DNA from 2 places in the Micromonospora sp. NPDC005299 genome. Region 2 is predicted to be linked to the other one. Evidence: riboswitches for the same ligand, from Rfam matches in the RefSeq annotation. Region 2 holds a riboswitch; the other holds the start of a gene.

Region 1 (7,509 bases), on a different contig from region 2:
GGCTGGTGGCGCTGGCCGCCGAGCGGGAGGCCGCCGCCCGGACGGACGAGCGGCTGCGGGTGGCCCGCGAACTGCACGACATCGTTTCGCACGGGGTCTCGGTGATGGTGCTGCAGGCCGCCGCGGCGCAGGCCGTGCTCGACTCGGACGCGGGTCAGGCCCGCGCGTCCCTCGACGCGGTGCAGGAGGTCGGGCGCGACGTGGTCACCGAGCTGCGCCGGCTGCTGGTCATCCTCCGCGGCGCGGAGGCGGCCCCGGAGGGACTGCCGTCGTTGCGGCGGATCGACGCGCTGAGCTCCGGGGTGACCCTGGCCGGCGGGCGGGTCGACGTGACCGTCACGGGTGACTTCGACGCGATTCCCGCCGCCGCCGACGTCAGCGGCTACCGGATCCTCCAGGAGGCGCTGACCAACGCCGCCCGGCACGCGCCGGGCGCGACCGTCCGCGTCTCGATCGAAGAGGCCGGCGACGCCCTCCGGCTGCACGTGGCCGACGACGGGCCCGGCCCGGCCCGGCGGAACGCCGGCACCGGGCACGGCCTGACCGGCATCCGGGAGCGGGTGGAGCTGTTCGGCGGTACGGTCAGCGTCGGTCCCCGCCCGCAGGGCGGCTTCGAGGTACGCGTCACGCTGCCCTTCGACGCCGAGGCGTCGAAGGGCGCGCCGGCCACGGCGGGGGTCACCGGATGACCCGGGTCCTCATCGCCGACGACGAGGCGCTGGTGCGCGGCGGCCTCCGCATGATCCTCACGGCGCAGCCGGACCTCGAGGTGGTCGCCGACGCCGCCGACGGCGAGGAAGCTGTGCAGCTGGCGACCCGGTTCGCGCCCGACGTGGTGCTCATGGACATCCACATGGCGCCGTTGGACGGGATTGCCGCGACCGAGCGGATCCTGGCGGCACGGAGCGACACCCGGATCATCATGCTGACCACCTTCGACCTCGACGAGTACGTCTACCGGGCGCTGCGGGCCGGCGCCTCCGGGTTCATGCTCAAGACCACTCCGCCCCGGGAACTGGCCGAGGCGGTGCGGACCGCGGCACGGGGCGACGCCCTGCTCTCCCCGTCGATCACCCGTCGCCTGATCGACCACTACACCGCGACCGCGTCGGTGGTCGCCCACCCGGGCCTCGCCGAGTTGACGGCGCGGGAGACCGAAGTGCTGCGGATGATGGCGCTCGGCCTGTCGAACCGGGAGATCGCCGACCAGCTCTTCGTCGGCGAGGCGACCGTGAAGACGCACGTGAACCGCATCTTCGCCAAGCTCGGGGTGCGGGACCGGGTGCAGGCGGTGGTGCTGGCGTACCGGAGCGGGGTGGCCCAGCTCCGGCGGTAGCGGGAGCCGCCGGTCAGCCGATCAGCGGGCGGAAGGTGCCCAGCACCACGCTGACCGTCAGCGCCGCCCCGGCGATTGTTGCCGCGCCGGCGACCAGCAGGGCGTCCGCCCGGGTGAAGCGCTGCCGCCGGGCGACCGTCCGCGGGGTGCCGGCGTCGAAGCCCCGGGCGTCCATGGCGACGGCCAGCCGGGTGCCCCGCCGGATGGCTCCGACCAGCAGCGTGAACGCCGTCGACCCGAACAGCCGCAGCTTGGCCACCGGGTTGCGGCCGGCGTCCACGCCCCGGGCCCGGCGCGCCATGCTGATCATCCGCCACTCCTCCTCCAGCAGCGGCACCAGCCGGAACGCGGCCAGCGCGCCGATGGCGAACCGGGCGGGCGCCTTCGCGTTCTGGATCAGCGCGTCGGCCAGGTCGGTGGGGTCGGTGGTGGCGAAGACCAGGATCCCGGGCAACGCCACAGCGAGCATCCGCAGCACCAGGCCCAGCGCGGTGACCAGCACGCCCTCGGTGACCACGACCGGGCCGGCCTCGACCAGCACCCGGCCGGAGCGGTCGGCCGCGAAGAGCACCAGCGTGACCAGGATGCCGGCGGCGCCGGCCAGCAGCGGCCAGGCCCGCCGGGCCAGCACCCGGTAGCGGACGCCGAACAGCGGCAGCACCGCCAGTTCGACGGCGATGGCGATGGCCGGTGCCACCGGGTCCAGGGTGGCCACCAGGATCAGGGTGAAGACCAGCGCGGCGGCCAGCTTCGCCACCGGATTGCGCCGGGCCAGCGGCGCCCCGGCCGCGGCGACCGGCTCCACGCTGATCATCGGCACTCCCGGGTGAGGGTGCGGCCTGTGCCGGCGGAGGTCATCGGCGTTCCAGGGTGATGGTGCGGTCGGCCAGCGCGGCGACGAAGTCCGCGTCGTGGGTGACCGCGACCACGCCGTGGCCGGCGTCGCGCAGGTCGGCGAGGAGGTCGACCAGTTCCCGCCAGGTCCGCCGGTCCTGGCCGAAGGTGGGTTCGTCGCAGATCAGCAGGCGGGGCGCGGTGGCCAGGGCGGTCGCCACGCTCAACCGCCGCGCCTCCCCGCCGGAGAGGGTGTACGGGTTGGCGCCGGCCAGCCGGTCCAGCCGCAGCCGCTGCAGCAGCGCGTCCACGGTGGTCGCCACGGCCGCCTCGGGCTGCCCGGTGCGGCGCGGGCCGAGGGCCAGCTCGTCGCGGACGGTGCCGGTGACGAACTGGTGTTCCGGGTCCTGGAAGACCGAGCCGATCCGGCTGGCCAGGGCGGGGGCCCGCCAGCGGTGCGGGGGAGTGCGCGCGTCGCGGCCGGCGAGGGCGGGGGTGGCGGCGACCGTACCGGTTCCGGGGCGGAGCAGGCCGCCGAGGAGCAGGGCCAGGGTGGACTTGCCGGCGCCGTTCGGGCCGAGCACGGCGAGCGCCTCGCCGGCGCGTACCGCCAGGTCGGTGGGGCCCAGCCTGGGCGGCAGGCCGAGCCGGTCGGCGGTGAGCAACACCTCGCCGGGAGGCGCGGTGGCGTGCCGGGGCGGCACGGTGCGGCCCGGCACCCAGACCCCGGCGGCGGCGAGCGCGTCGCCGTGCGCGGCGAAGACCGCGCCGGGCGGCCCGTCGGCGTGCACCCCGCCGCCGGGCTCCAGCACGACCACCCGGTCGACCAGTGGCAGCGCCTCGGCGACCCGGTGCTCGACGAGGATCAGCGTGGTGTCCGCGTCGAGGGCGTCCGCGACGGCCCGGCGGACCAGGTCGGCGCCGGCCGGGTCGAGGTTGGCGGTCGGCTCGTCGAGCAGCAGCAGCCCCGGCCGCAGGGCGAGCGTCCCGGCCAGTGCCAGCCGTTGCTGCTCGCCCCCGCTCAGCGCCGCGGTGGGCCGGTCCCGGTCATACGGGAAGCCGACCCGGCGCAGCGCCTCGTCCACCCGGGGCCAGATCTCCTCGGCGGGTACGCCCCGGTTCTCCAGCCCGAACGCGACGTCGTCGCCGCAGCGGGCCATGACCAGCTGGGTCTCCGGGTCCTGGAAGACGATGCCGACCCGTTCCCGGGCCTTGCGCGGGTCGAGCCCGTCGATCTCGACGGTGCCCTCCTGCTCGCCGGAGTCCTCGGGCAGCAGGCCGGCCAGCGCCGCCAGCAGCGTGCTCTTGCCCGCCCCGGAGGCGCCCAGCAGCAACACCCGCTCCCCGGCCTCGACGCGCAGGTCCACCCCCCGCACCGCCCAGCCCTTCCGCCCGGCATGCCGCCACCCGAACCCCCGCACCTGAACGGCACCCACGCGTCGCACCTCCCCTCTCGGCCCCAGCTTGGTTGATCAAGAGGTTTGCGTCAGGAAAACCGCTTTCGCCGACGCAAACCTCTTGATCAACGCGGTCTCGGCGGGTGGCGGTCAGACCAGGGCGCGGTCGCGGCCGGCCGGGAAGCGGTCGAGGACGCCGGTGTTGGCCAGGGCGCGGGTGAGGAACCACGAGCCCGCGCCGGCGATCACGGTGGCGCTGACGATGGTCAGCAGGGCGTACGGCAGGCGGTAGTCGACCAGGTCGTAGGCCTTGTTCCAGTAGACGAAGTCGAAGATCGCGGCGGTCAGGCCGGTCAGCGCGCCGGCCAGCAGGGCGACCGGCAGCCGGAACGCCCGGTAGCGGAAGGCGGCGAAGGCCAGTTCGGCGCCGAGACCCTGCATCAGGCCCTGCACGATGACGATGCCACCCCACTGGCTGCCCAGCAGAGCGGAGACGACCGCCGCCAGCAGCTCGCAGTAGAGCGAGGCGCCGGGCTTGCGGATGACCAGCCCGCCCAGCACGGCCGGCACCAGCCAGACGCCGTAGATCAGCGTCTGCGCGGGCGGGAAGAAGGCGAAGGCGGCGTCGGTGGCGCTCCAGACCAGCCCCCAGGCCCAGAAGATGACGCCGAAGGCGACGGCGATCACCGAGGCGACGACGATGTCGACGGTGCGCCAGCGGTTGCTGTCGGTGTGGTTCATGGCTGACTCCCAGTTCAGGTGAGGAACCAGGAGAAGACGCACGCCGCGCCCGGTGGTCACCGGACGGCGGCGCGGCTGGAGGTCGACCGAACTCCCTGCGCTGGCATTACCCAGATCAGGTTCGAGGGTCTGCGGGCACCGGCCCGCACTCTCAGCGCTGTGCGCTCCCCTGTCGGATGTGAAGTTGTCTCGTCGCAGACGCTAGCACCGACCCCGGCCCCGGGCCCAGCAGGGCGATCGCCCGTTAGGGTGGCGATCATGCGGGTCGAGGCGCGAGGTCTGACATTCGAGGTACGCACCGGCGGCCCCGAGGGCGGCGACCCCGTCCTGCTGCTGCACGGCTTCCCGCAGCACTCCGGCGAGTGGGACGAGGTGACCCCCGCGCTGCACGCCGCCGGGCTGCGCACGTACGCCCTCGACCAGCGCGGCTACTCGCCCGGCGCCCGGCCGGCGGAGGTCGGGGCGTACCGGATTCCGGAGCTGGTGGCCGACGCGGCCGCGGTGCTCGACGCGCTCGGGGTGACCTCCGCCCACCTGGTCGGCCACGACTGGGGCGCGATCGTGGCGTGGGGCCTGGCGGCGGCGCACCCGGAGCAGGTGCGCACGCTGACCGCGGTGTCGGTGCCGCACCCGGCGGCCATGGGGCACGCGCTCGCCACCGACCCGCGGCAGAAGGCCCGGTCCTCCTACATCGTCCTGTTCCGCAAGCCGGGCAAGGCGGAGAAGGTGCTGCTGGCGTTCCGTGCGGCGGCCCTGCGCCGGATGCTCGGCGGGGTGGGCGACGCCGACCGGGTGGCCCGCTACGCCGAGCCGATGCGCGAGCCCGGTGCCCTGACCGCGGCGTTGAACTGGTACCGGGCGATGACCGGGGCGGACATGAAGGCCGTCGGGCCGGTGGGCGTGCCGACCACGTTCGTCTGGAGCGACGGGGACGTGGCGATCGGGCGCACCGCCGCCGACGCGTGCGCCGCCCACGTCACCGGCGACTACCGCTTCCTGGTGCTGCCCGGCGTCACCCACTGGATCCCGGACGAGGCGCCCGGCCCTTTGGCCGCGGCGGTTCTCGCCCGCGTCGGCCGATGATCGCGAGCCCCACGTCGGCCCGGCCGCACACCCGCGCGTCGCTCGCCGCCCAGCTCCGCGACCTCGGCGTACGCCCCGGCGGGACCGTGCTGGTGCACGCCTCACTGCGCCCGCTGGGTTTCCTCTGCGGCGGCCCGGAGGCGGTGCTGCTCGCCCTGCGCGACGTGCTCGGCCCGGCCGGCACGGTGGTGGTGCCCACCCACACGCCGGAGAACAGCGACCCGGCGGACTGGACCAACCCGCCGGTGCCGGCGGACTGGTGGCCGGTGATCCGCGACGAGCTGCCCGGGTTCGATCCGGCGGTGACACCGAGCCGGTTCATGGGCGCGCTGGCCGAGCTGGTCCGCACCTGGCCGAAGGCGCTGCGCAGCGACCACCCGTACGTCTCGTTCGCCGCGCTCGGGCCGGCCGCCGCCCGGATCGTCGCCGGCCACGAGCGGGCCGACATGCTGGGCGAGGGGTCTCCGCTGGCCCGCCTCTACGACCTCGACGCCGACGTGCTGCTGCTCGGCGTGGACCACGGCAGCAACACCTCCCTGCACCTGGCCGAGTACCGGCAACCCGCGCCGCCCCGGCAGCGCTGCGGCGCGGCCGTGCTGACCGCCGACGGCGGCCGGGAGTGGGTGTGGTGGGACGACGTACGCCTGGACGAGGAGTGTTTCGCCCGGCTCGGCGCCGACCTGGAGGCCACCGGCGCGGTGCGGCTCGGGCCGGTCGGCGACGGGACGGGCCGGTTGATGAGGCAGCGGGCGGCGGTCGACTTCGCGGTGGAGTGGCTGGCCCGGCCCCGAGGGACGGAGGAAGCATGACGGTGAGTTCCGAGGCGTACCTGGCGGTGGTGACCGAGACGATCGGCCGGGTCGCCGCCGACCAGCGGGAGAACGTGGCCCGGGCGGCGGACCTGATCGCCGCGTCGCTGCGCGCCGACGGGGTGGTGCACGCGTTCGGCACCGGCCACTCGGAGGCCCTCGCCATGGAGATCGCCGGCCGGGCCGGCGGGCTGGTCCCCACCAACCGGATCGCCCTGCGCGACCTGGTGCTGCACGGCGGCGAGCCGGCCGACGTGCTGGACCCGAAGCTGGAGCGCGAGCCGGCCGTGGCGCACCGCCTCTACGACCTGGCCCCGGTCCGGCCGCAGGACGTGTTCGTGCTCGCCTCCAACTCCGGGGTGAACGGCGCCATGGTCGAGTTCGCCGCCATCCTCAAGGAGCGCGGGCACGGGCTGGTGGCGATCACCTCGGTCCAGCACTCGGCCCGGATGACCTCGCGCCACCCGTCCGGGCGCAAGCTCGCCGACTTCGCCGACGTGGTGCTGGACAACGGCGCCCCGTACGGCGACGCCACCCTGCCGCTGCCCGACGGTGGCGCGGTCGGCGCGGTCTCGTCGATCACCGCCGCGCTGCTGGCCCAGCAGATCGTCGCCGAGGTGGTCGCCCGGCTGCTCGCGGCGGGGGAGCGGCCCCCGGTCTACCTGTCCGCCAACATCACCGGCGGCGACGAGCACAACGCCGAGCTGGAGGCCCGGTACGCGGGCCGCATCCGCCGCGGTTCCTGAACCGGTTTCACGCTCGGCCGGGCGGGGCACAGGCTGTGCTGCCGGTGGGAGACCCTCACCCGCAGTACCGTCTTCCCTGGAGGTAGCGGGTGTCCAAGGAAACCGAGAAGCAGCGCTGGCAGCGCAACTTCGCCGACCTGCTCCAGGAACTGCGGGTGGCGCAGACCGGGGTGCAGATCCTCTTCGCCTTCCTGCTGACCCTGCCGTTCAGCAACGGTTTCACCCGGACCACCGAATTCCAGCGGGACGTCTACATCGTCGCGTTGCTGGCCGCAGCCGCGGCGACCGCGATGATCATTTCGCCGGTCGCCTTCCACCGGGCGCTGTTCCGCCAGGGCCGCAAGCCGGAGCTGGTCCGCTTCGCGCACCGGATGGCCAGCGCCGGCCTCGGCTTCATGCTGATCTCGATGGTCAGCGCGGTCCTGCTGGTCACCGACTTCGTGCTGAGCCGCCCGATCGCCTTCCTGCTGAGCGCGCTCACCGGGGTCTGGTTCCTGGTCTTCTGGGTGATCCTGCCGTTCGCGCGGCGCAACTGGGGTGACGACGACATCGACGACGAGGAC
Region 2 (7,509 bases):
GTGCATGACAGCCTCCCTGTCGCTCAAGCGGACCAGCCGAAGTGGTCCAGCGGGCCGCGTCCCGTGCCCAGCTCCCAGTGCCGCGCGCCGGTCAGCGCGCGGGTCACGTACTCCTTGGCGGCGGCCACCGCGACCGGCACCGGGTCGCCCGCCGCCAACCGGACGGTGATCGCCGCCGAGAACGAGCAGCCGGTGCCGTGGTTGTGCCGGGTGGCCACCCGGGGCGCGCGCAGCAGCGTGGTCGAGCCGCCGCCGGCCAGCACGTCCACCGACTCGCCGGCCGCGTCGACGTCGCCGCCGGTCACCACCACGTGCGCCGGGCCGGCGGCGGCCAGCGCCTCGGCCGCCGCGACCATCTCCTCGACCGTGGTCACCGGGCGTCCGGTGAGGGCTGCGGCCTCCGCGCAGTTCGGCGTCGCCACCTCGGCGTACGGGAGCAGCCGCTCGACCGCCGTCACCACGCCGAGCCGGTGGCCGCTGGTGGCGACCAGCACCGGGTCGACGACCAGGCGGGGCAGCCGGCCGGCCTTCGCCGCCTCGGCCACCGCGTCGGCGACCGCGGGGGTGCCGAGCATGCCGGTCTTCACGGCGCGTACGTCGAAGTCGCCGAGCACGCTGTCGAGCTGGTCGCGCACGGTCTGCGGGGGCAGGGGCAGCACGGCGTCCACGCCCCGGGTGTTCTGCGCGGTGACCGCGGTGATCACGCTGGTGCCGTAGGCCCCGAGGGCGGCGAAGACCTTGAGGTCGGCCTGGATGCCGGCGCCGCCGCCGGAGTCTGATCCGGCGATGGTGAGTGTGGTCCTCGGGGTCACTGTTCTTCCTCGGTGGTTGCGGTTGAGGGCTGCGGCCGACCGTGCCCACTCCGGGCGGTCAGGCTTGATCCCTGCGTGGGCACGGTCGGCCGCAGCCCTGACGTGGGGACGTCCGCGCGAAGGCTGGGGCTTGTCATCACCGGGGTGACCGCCGTTGGGACGGCTGCCGCCGGGGTGGGGGCTGGTCGGGTCGGGCCGTGGCCGGCCCGACCAGCGGATTCGTGGGCCGCCGTGAGCGTGGCGGCGACCTCGGTGGGGTCTCCGGCGCGCATGAGCGCGCCGAGCACCGCCACCCCGGCGGCGCCCGCCGCGAGGCACTCCCGCACCTGTCCCGGGGTTTCGATGCCGCCGAGCGCGAGCACCGGCACGGGGCTGGCCGCGGTCAGCTCGCGGAGCCCGGCCGGATGCAGGGGTGGCCCGTAGCCGGGTTTGGTTCTCGTCGGGAAGACCGGCGACAGGGTCGCGTAGTCCTCCGTGGCGAGTCGGGCCAGTTCGGTGGCGTCGTGGCAGGAGCGGCCGACCAGTCCGACGGCCGGCGGCGGGTACGGGCCGGCGGCCGGCAGGTGGACGGCGTCCCCGCCGAGCGGGTCGGGCCCGGCGACGATCAGCGTGCCGTCGGCGTCGGCGAGGATCGCGCGCAGCTCGGCGGCCAGGCTGGCCCGCTCGGCCCGGGCCAGGTCCTTCTCCCGCAGCACCACCCAGCGCACTCCCCCGGCCACGGCCGCCCGGACGACCTCGGCCAGCGGTCGCCGCGCCTGCCAGCGGTCGGTGAGCAGCACCACGCCCGACGGCACGGCCTCGCCCGAGGCGGGCCCTTTCCCGTCAAGACCTGCGGAGCGGACCGGGATCCCGGTGCCGAGCGGCGGGGTCACAGGTCCGGCCTTCCCTCGTCGGGGGTGGAGGCGAGGGCGTGGAAGCGGCGGGCGATCCGGCCCGCCCCGTACGCCAGCCGCCCCGCCTCGACGGCGTGCCGCATGGCGGTGGCCATCGCCACCGGGTCGGCGGCCCGGGTGACCGCGCTGGCCAGCAGCACGGCGTCGCAGCCCAGCTCCATGGCGAGCGCGGCGTCGGAGGCGGTGCCGATCCCGGCGTCGAGGATCACCGGCACGTCCACGCCCTGCCGGATCAGCCGGATGTGGTGCGGGTTGCTCACCCCCAGCCCGGAGCCGATCGGCGCGCCGGCCGGCATCACGGCCGCGCAGCCCACATCGGCCAGCCGTCGGGCCAGGATCGGGTCGTCCGAGGTGTACGGCAGCACCGTGAACCCGTCGGCCACCAGCTCCTCGGCGGCGCGCAGCAGCTCCACCCCGTCGGGCAGCAGCGTGCGCTCGTCGCCGATCACCTCCAGCTTCACCCAGTCGGTGTCGAACGCCTCCCGGGCCAGCTGCGCCGCCTTCACCGCCTCGGACGCGGTGTAGCAGCCGGCCGTGTTCGGCAACAGCCGTACGCCGCACCGGTCCAGCAGGTCGAGCAGGCCACCGGCGGCGCCCGGGGCGGTGTCCACCCGGCGCAGCGCGAGGGTTACCAGCTCGGTGCCGGAGGCGCGGATGGCCTGCTCCAGCACGTGCAGGTTGGCCGCGCCACCGGTGCCGAGGATGAGCCGGGAGCCGAAGCCGACCCCACCGATCTCGAAGGACATCGGGCTCACCCGCCCTGGGCGGCGCTGAGCACCTCGACCCGGTCGCCGTCGCGCAGCACGGTCGCCGACCAGCCGCCGCGCGGCACCACCTCGCCGTTCACCGCGACCGCCAGGCCGCGGTCCTGGGCGGTGACCGCGCGGACCACGTCGGCGACGGTCGAGCCGCCGGGCAGGTCCCGTCCCGCGCCGTTGACGATCAGCTCCACCTGGGCTCCTTCCCGAACCGGTCCGGGGTGAAGGGGGCGAGCAGCGGGTCCGGCTCGCCGGTGACGATCAGCTCGGTGACCAGGTCGGCGGTGACCGGGGTGAGCACGATGCCGTGCCGGTGGTGTCCGGTGGCGACGAGCACGCCGGGCCGGCCGGGCAGCGGACCGATGATCGGCGCGTTGTCCGGCGTACCGGGGCGCAGCCCGGCGATCGCCTCGACCAGGTCGTACTCGGCCAGCTCCGGGACCAGATCGACGGCGGCGCGGAGCAGCCGGAGCACCGCCCCGGCGGTCACCTCGGTGTCGGCGCGCTCCTCGACGGTCGCCCCGACCACCACCTCGCCGCTGTCCCGGGGCACCAGGTAGATCGACTCGCCGTCGGCGTACCCCCGGATCACGTGCCGGAAGTCCGGCGCGCCGCGACCGGGCGCGCGGAGCCGGAGCACCTGGCCCTTGACCGGTCGGATCGGCAGCCCGGTCAGCGCGGCGGCGCCGCAGCCGGCCGCGACCACGGTGAGCCCGGCGTCCACCTCGGACAGCGCGCCGACTTGCGCCGGGCGCAGCACCGCGCCGGCGCGCTCGGCCGCCGCCCGCAGCGCGGGAACCAGCCGGCGCGGGTCGACCTGATGGTCGCCGGGGGCGACCGCGCCGCCGCGCACCCGCGGGGCCAGCGCCGGCTCGCGGTCGCGCAGCTCCGAGGGGCGCAGCGGCGTGATCGGCAGCCCCAACCCCTGCTGGTACGACCAGAGCCGCCGCGCCTCGGCCAGGTCGTCGGCGGTGAGCCCGACCACCAGGGTCCCGTCGGCGCGGAACCCGACGTCGGCGCCGGCCGCCTCGGCCAGGTCGGCGGCGAAGCGGGGCCAGCGGGCGGCGGACTCGGTGAGCAGCCCGGTCAGCTCGTGCTCGCCGAAGTAGGCCTCGGCGACCGGGGAGAGCATCCCGGCGGCGACGTGCGAGGCCCCGGAACCGGGTGCCGGGTCGTGGACGCTCACGCGCAGCCCCCGGGACGCGCACCGCCACGCGATCGCCAGCCCGACCGGTCCCGCCCCCACGATGGCGACGTCCGGTCGGGTCAGCACGTCAGGGCCTCGATCAGCTCGGCGGTCGTGCGCGCGGGATCGGGGCTGGCGGACAGCGCACCCACCACCGCCACCCCGTACGCCCCGGCGGCCCGCAGCGCCGGCACCGACGCGGCGGTCACCCCGCCGATCGCGATCACCGGCACGTCCACCGCACCGGCCACCGCGCTCAGGCCCGCGGAGCCGATCGGGTCGGGCAGGCCCGACTTGGTGGTGGTGGCGTGACACGGGCCCACGCCCAGGTAGCTGGCCCCGGCGGCGACCGCCGCGGCGGCGCTGCCCGGCTCCCGCGCGGTCGCGCCGAGCACGGCGTCGGCGCCGAGCACCCGTCGGGCGGCCGCCACCGGCAGGTCCTCCGCGCCGACGTGCCCGCCGGCGGCGTCGACCGCCAGCGCCACGTGCAGCCGGTCGTTGACCAGGCAGGTCGCCCCGCACGGCCGGCACAGCCCGACCACCCGCCGGGCCAGCTCGTACGCCTCCCGGTCGCTGGCGTCGTCCTCGACCCGGACCTGGACGACCAGCTCGGCGCGGGCCACCGGCAGGGCGGCGCGCAGCACGGCGAGGGGGTCCCGCCCGGGCCGGGTGTCGGTGATCAGATGCAGTCGTCCCAGGGACGGCACGGCAACTCTCCTCCCTGCGCCGGCATTACCCGGATCAGGTTCGACGGTCGGGGGCTTCCAGCCCCCCTCTCAGCCCGGTGGCACCGGGCTCCCGTGGGTCACTTGCGGGCCTACCGTACGACGTGCGCGCCGATCCGCCAAGCGCCGATGGGGAATTTCCCACCGACTGTCCCAGGTGGAGGACGGGGACAGCGGGTGACCCCCCGATCACGTCATGCTGTCCGGATGGGCCGCGTCGGAGCCGGGGTGGACAGCACGCTGCCCCGGCACCTGAAGGAGGTGCCGGGGCAGTGGGCAGGGTCGGTCAGAGGATGGCGTCGAGGGTGTCGAGATCCGCGTCGTAGGGCTGCCAGGTGCCCGCCTCGGCGTTGGCGCGTACCTGCTCGGGCGTGGTGGCGCCGGCGATCACCGAGGTCACCGCCGGCCGGGCGGCGAGCCCGCCGATGGCCACCTGGAGCATGCTGATACCGCGCTCAGCCGCGTACGCCTCGATGGCCTCGATGGTGTCCCAGTCGGCGGCGGCGAGGCGCTCGGCGTACCGGCCGCCGCCGGAGAGCCGGCTGCCCGCGGGCGGGGCCTCGTCCCGCTTGTACTTGCCGGTGAGCAGGCCGTTCGCGAGCGGGAAGAACGGCAGCATGCCCAGGCCGAACCGCTCGCACGCCGGGATCACCTCGGCCTCCACGCTCCGCTCCAGCAGCGAGTAGTGGTTCTGCGCGGAGATGAAGCGCGCGCGGCCCTGGGAGGAGGCGGTCCAGTCGGCGTCGGCGATCTGCCAGCCGGCGAAGTTCGAGTTGCCGAGGTAGCGCACCTTGCCGGCGGTGACCAGGTCGTCCAGCGCGGCGAGGGTCTCGTCGATCGGGGTGCCCGGGTCGGGCTCGTGCATCTGGTAGAGGTCGATGTGGTCGGTGTCGAGGCGGCGCAGGGACGCCTCGACCGCCCGGGCGATGTAGCGGCGGGCGCCCCGGGCGCCGTGGTCGGGCCCGTTCAGACCGTGCATGTCCATGCCGAACTTGGTGGCGACCACCACGTCGTCCCGGCGCCCCTTGAGCGCCTGCCCGAGCAGTTCCTCGGAGCCGCCCTGCGGCTCTCCGTAGATGTCGGCGGTGTCGAAGAAGTTGATCCCGGCGTCGAGCGCGGCGTCCACCACCGCGCGGGTGCCGTCGAGGTCGAGCTTGCGGCCGAAGTTGTTGCAGCCGATGCCGACGACGGACACCACGAGTCCGGAGTCGCCGAGCCGGCGGTAGGTCATCTCAGTCACGAGATCCACCCTATGCCGCCGCGCGGGCGGTCACCCGACGTCCCAGACCGGCTCCGAGGTCTCCACCACCTCGCCGTCACCGCGGAACAGCACGAACCGGTCGAAGGAGCGGGTGAACCACCGGTCGTGGGTGACCGCGACGACCGTCCCGGCGAAGGCGTCCAGCCCGGCTTCGAGGGCCTCGGCGGAGGCCAGGTCGAGGTTGTCGGTCGGCTCGTCGAGCAGCAGCAGGGTCGCCCCGGACAGCTCCAGCAGCAGCACCAGGAAGCGCGCCTGCTGGCCGCCGGAGAGGGTGCCGAACCGCTGGTCGCCCTGCCCGGCCAGCTCGTACCGGGACAGCGCCGCCATGGCCGCGTGCCGGTCCATGCCGGCCCGGTGCTCGTCGCCCCGCCACAGGATGTCGACCAGCGTCTTCGCCATCAGCTCCGGCCGGTCGTGGGTCTGGGAGAAGTGGCCGGGCCGGACGCGGGCGCCGAGGCGTACCTGGCCGTCGTGCGCGACGGGGGTGAGCGCCGCGGCGCCGTCGACGGGGGTGTTGGCCGGGTCGGGGTCGGTGCCGCCGCGGGCGAGCAGGCGCAGGAAGTGCGACTTCCCGGTCCCGTTCGCGCCGAGCACCGCGACCCGGTCGCCGTACCAGAGTTCGAGGTCGAAGGGGTAGGTCAGGCCGTCGAGTTCGAGCTGCTCGGCGATCACCGCGCGCTTGCCGGTCCGCCCGCCGGTCAGGCGCATCCGGATGTCCTGCTCCTTCGGGGGTACGGGCGGCGGCCCGGCCTCCTCGAACTTGCGGAGCCGGGTCTGCGCGGCCTGGTAGCGGGAGGCCATCCCGTCGTTGTACGCGGCCTTCTGCTTGTACATGAGCATCAGCTCGCGCAGCTTCTGGTGCTCCTCGTCCCAGCGGCGCCGCAGCTCGTCGAGGCGGGCGTGCCGGGCCACCCGGGCCTCGTGCCAGCTGGCGAAGCCGCCCGGGTGCACCCACGCGCTGCCGCCCTCGACGGCGACCACCCGGTCGGCGGTCTGGGCGAGCAACTCCCGGTCGTGCGAGACGTAGAGCACGGACTTGCCCGACTCGCGCAGCCGGGCCTCCAGCCAGCGCTTGCCGGGCACGTCGAGGAAGTTGTCCGGCTCGTCGAGGAGGAGCACCTCGTCCGGGCCGCGGAGCAGCAGTTCCAGCGCGAACCGCTTCTGCTGGCCGCCGGAGAGGGTCCGCACCGGCCGGTCCCGGGCGGCGTCCCAGGGCAGGCCGAGGACGATGGTGGCGACGGTGTCGAAGAGCACCTCGGCGTCGTACCCGCCGGACTCACCCCAGGCGGCCAGGGCGTCCGCGTACGCGAGCTGGGCCTTGCCGGCGGCGCTGCTGTACTTGCCGCGGACCTCGGCTGCGCGCATGGCCGCCTCGGTGTCGGCGAGGCGGCGGCCGGCGTCGCGCAGCGCGGGCGGGGCGAGCGACAGGGCCAGGTCGGCGAGGGTCGACTCGTCACCGATCATGCCGATGAACTGGCGCATCACGCCGAGCCCGCCGGCGCGGGCGACGGCGCCGGTCTTCACCGGCAGGTCGCCGGCGACCATGCGCAGCAGGGTGGTCTTGCCGGCGCCGTTGGGGCCGACGAGGGCCACCTTGGCGCCCTCACCGACCCGGAACGACACCTCGGCGAAGAGTTCCCGGCCGTCCGGGAGGATGTGCCCGACCCCTGCCACGTCCACGTATCCCACGCGGGCATCCTGCCCGAGGGGTGGGCGCGGGCGACACCCGATTACCGGGTGACCCGCAGCACCCGGTAGCCCTTCTGGCTGGCGTGCCGCTCGACCTGCCAGCCCTGCTCGACCAGCCAGCGGTGCAGCGAGTCGCCGCCGAGGTGCCGTGCGACGACCAGCCAGGCCACCCCGTCCGGGGCGAG

Evidence for each region. Region 2 has a riboswitch for thiamine pyrophosphate ahead of ACFYPD_RS02645 (thiamine phosphate synthase). Riboswitches for the same ligand answer to the same signal wherever they lie in the genome.
Region 1: another riboswitch for thiamine pyrophosphate. It lies ahead of ACFYPD_RS22610 (ECF transporter S component); the one in region 2 lies ahead of ACFYPD_RS02645 (thiamine phosphate synthase).

Annotation. Positions count from the first base shown of each region.
Region 1 covers NZ_JBIAKG010000008.1:89,737-97,245, forward strand. The annotation lists gene ACFYPD_RS22590 (sensor histidine kinase) at 1-689, shown strand, start outside; gene ACFYPD_RS22595 (response regulator) at 686-1,336, shown strand; gene ACFYPD_RS22600 (energy-coupling factor transporter transmembrane component T family protein) at 1,350-2,150, opposite strand; gene ACFYPD_RS22605 (ABC transporter ATP-binding protein) at 2,191-3,606, opposite strand; gene ACFYPD_RS22610 (ECF transporter S component) at 3,718-4,308, opposite strand; TPP riboswitch at 4,383-4,489, opposite strand; gene ACFYPD_RS22615 (alpha/beta fold hydrolase) at 4,567-5,391, shown strand; gene ACFYPD_RS22620 (aminoglycoside N(3)-acetyltransferase) at 5,388-6,200, shown strand; gene ACFYPD_RS22625 (sugar isomerase domain-containing protein) at 6,197-6,946, shown strand; gene ACFYPD_RS22630 (DUF6328 family protein) at 7,036-7,509, shown strand, end outside.
Region 2 covers NZ_JBIAKG010000001.1:555,356-562,864, forward strand. The annotation lists gene thiC (phosphomethylpyrimidine synthase ThiC) at 1-6, opposite strand, end outside; gene thiD (bifunctional hydroxymethylpyrimidine kinase/phosphomethylpyrimidine kinase) at 24-812, opposite strand; partial or broken gene ACFYPD_RS02625 (thiamine phosphate synthase) at 1,013-1,606, opposite strand; gene ACFYPD_RS02630 (thiazole synthase) at 1,681-2,460, opposite strand; gene thiS (sulfur carrier protein ThiS) at 2,457-2,657, opposite strand; gene thiO (glycine oxidase ThiO) at 2,648-3,736, opposite strand; gene ACFYPD_RS02645 (thiamine phosphate synthase) at 3,730-4,356, opposite strand; TPP riboswitch at 4,351-4,460, opposite strand; gene ACFYPD_RS02650 (aldo/keto reductase) at 4,661-5,623, opposite strand; gene ACFYPD_RS02655 (ABC-F family ATP-binding cassette domain-containing protein) at 5,645-7,324, opposite strand; gene ACFYPD_RS02660 (class I SAM-dependent methyltransferase) at 7,366-7,509, opposite strand, start outside.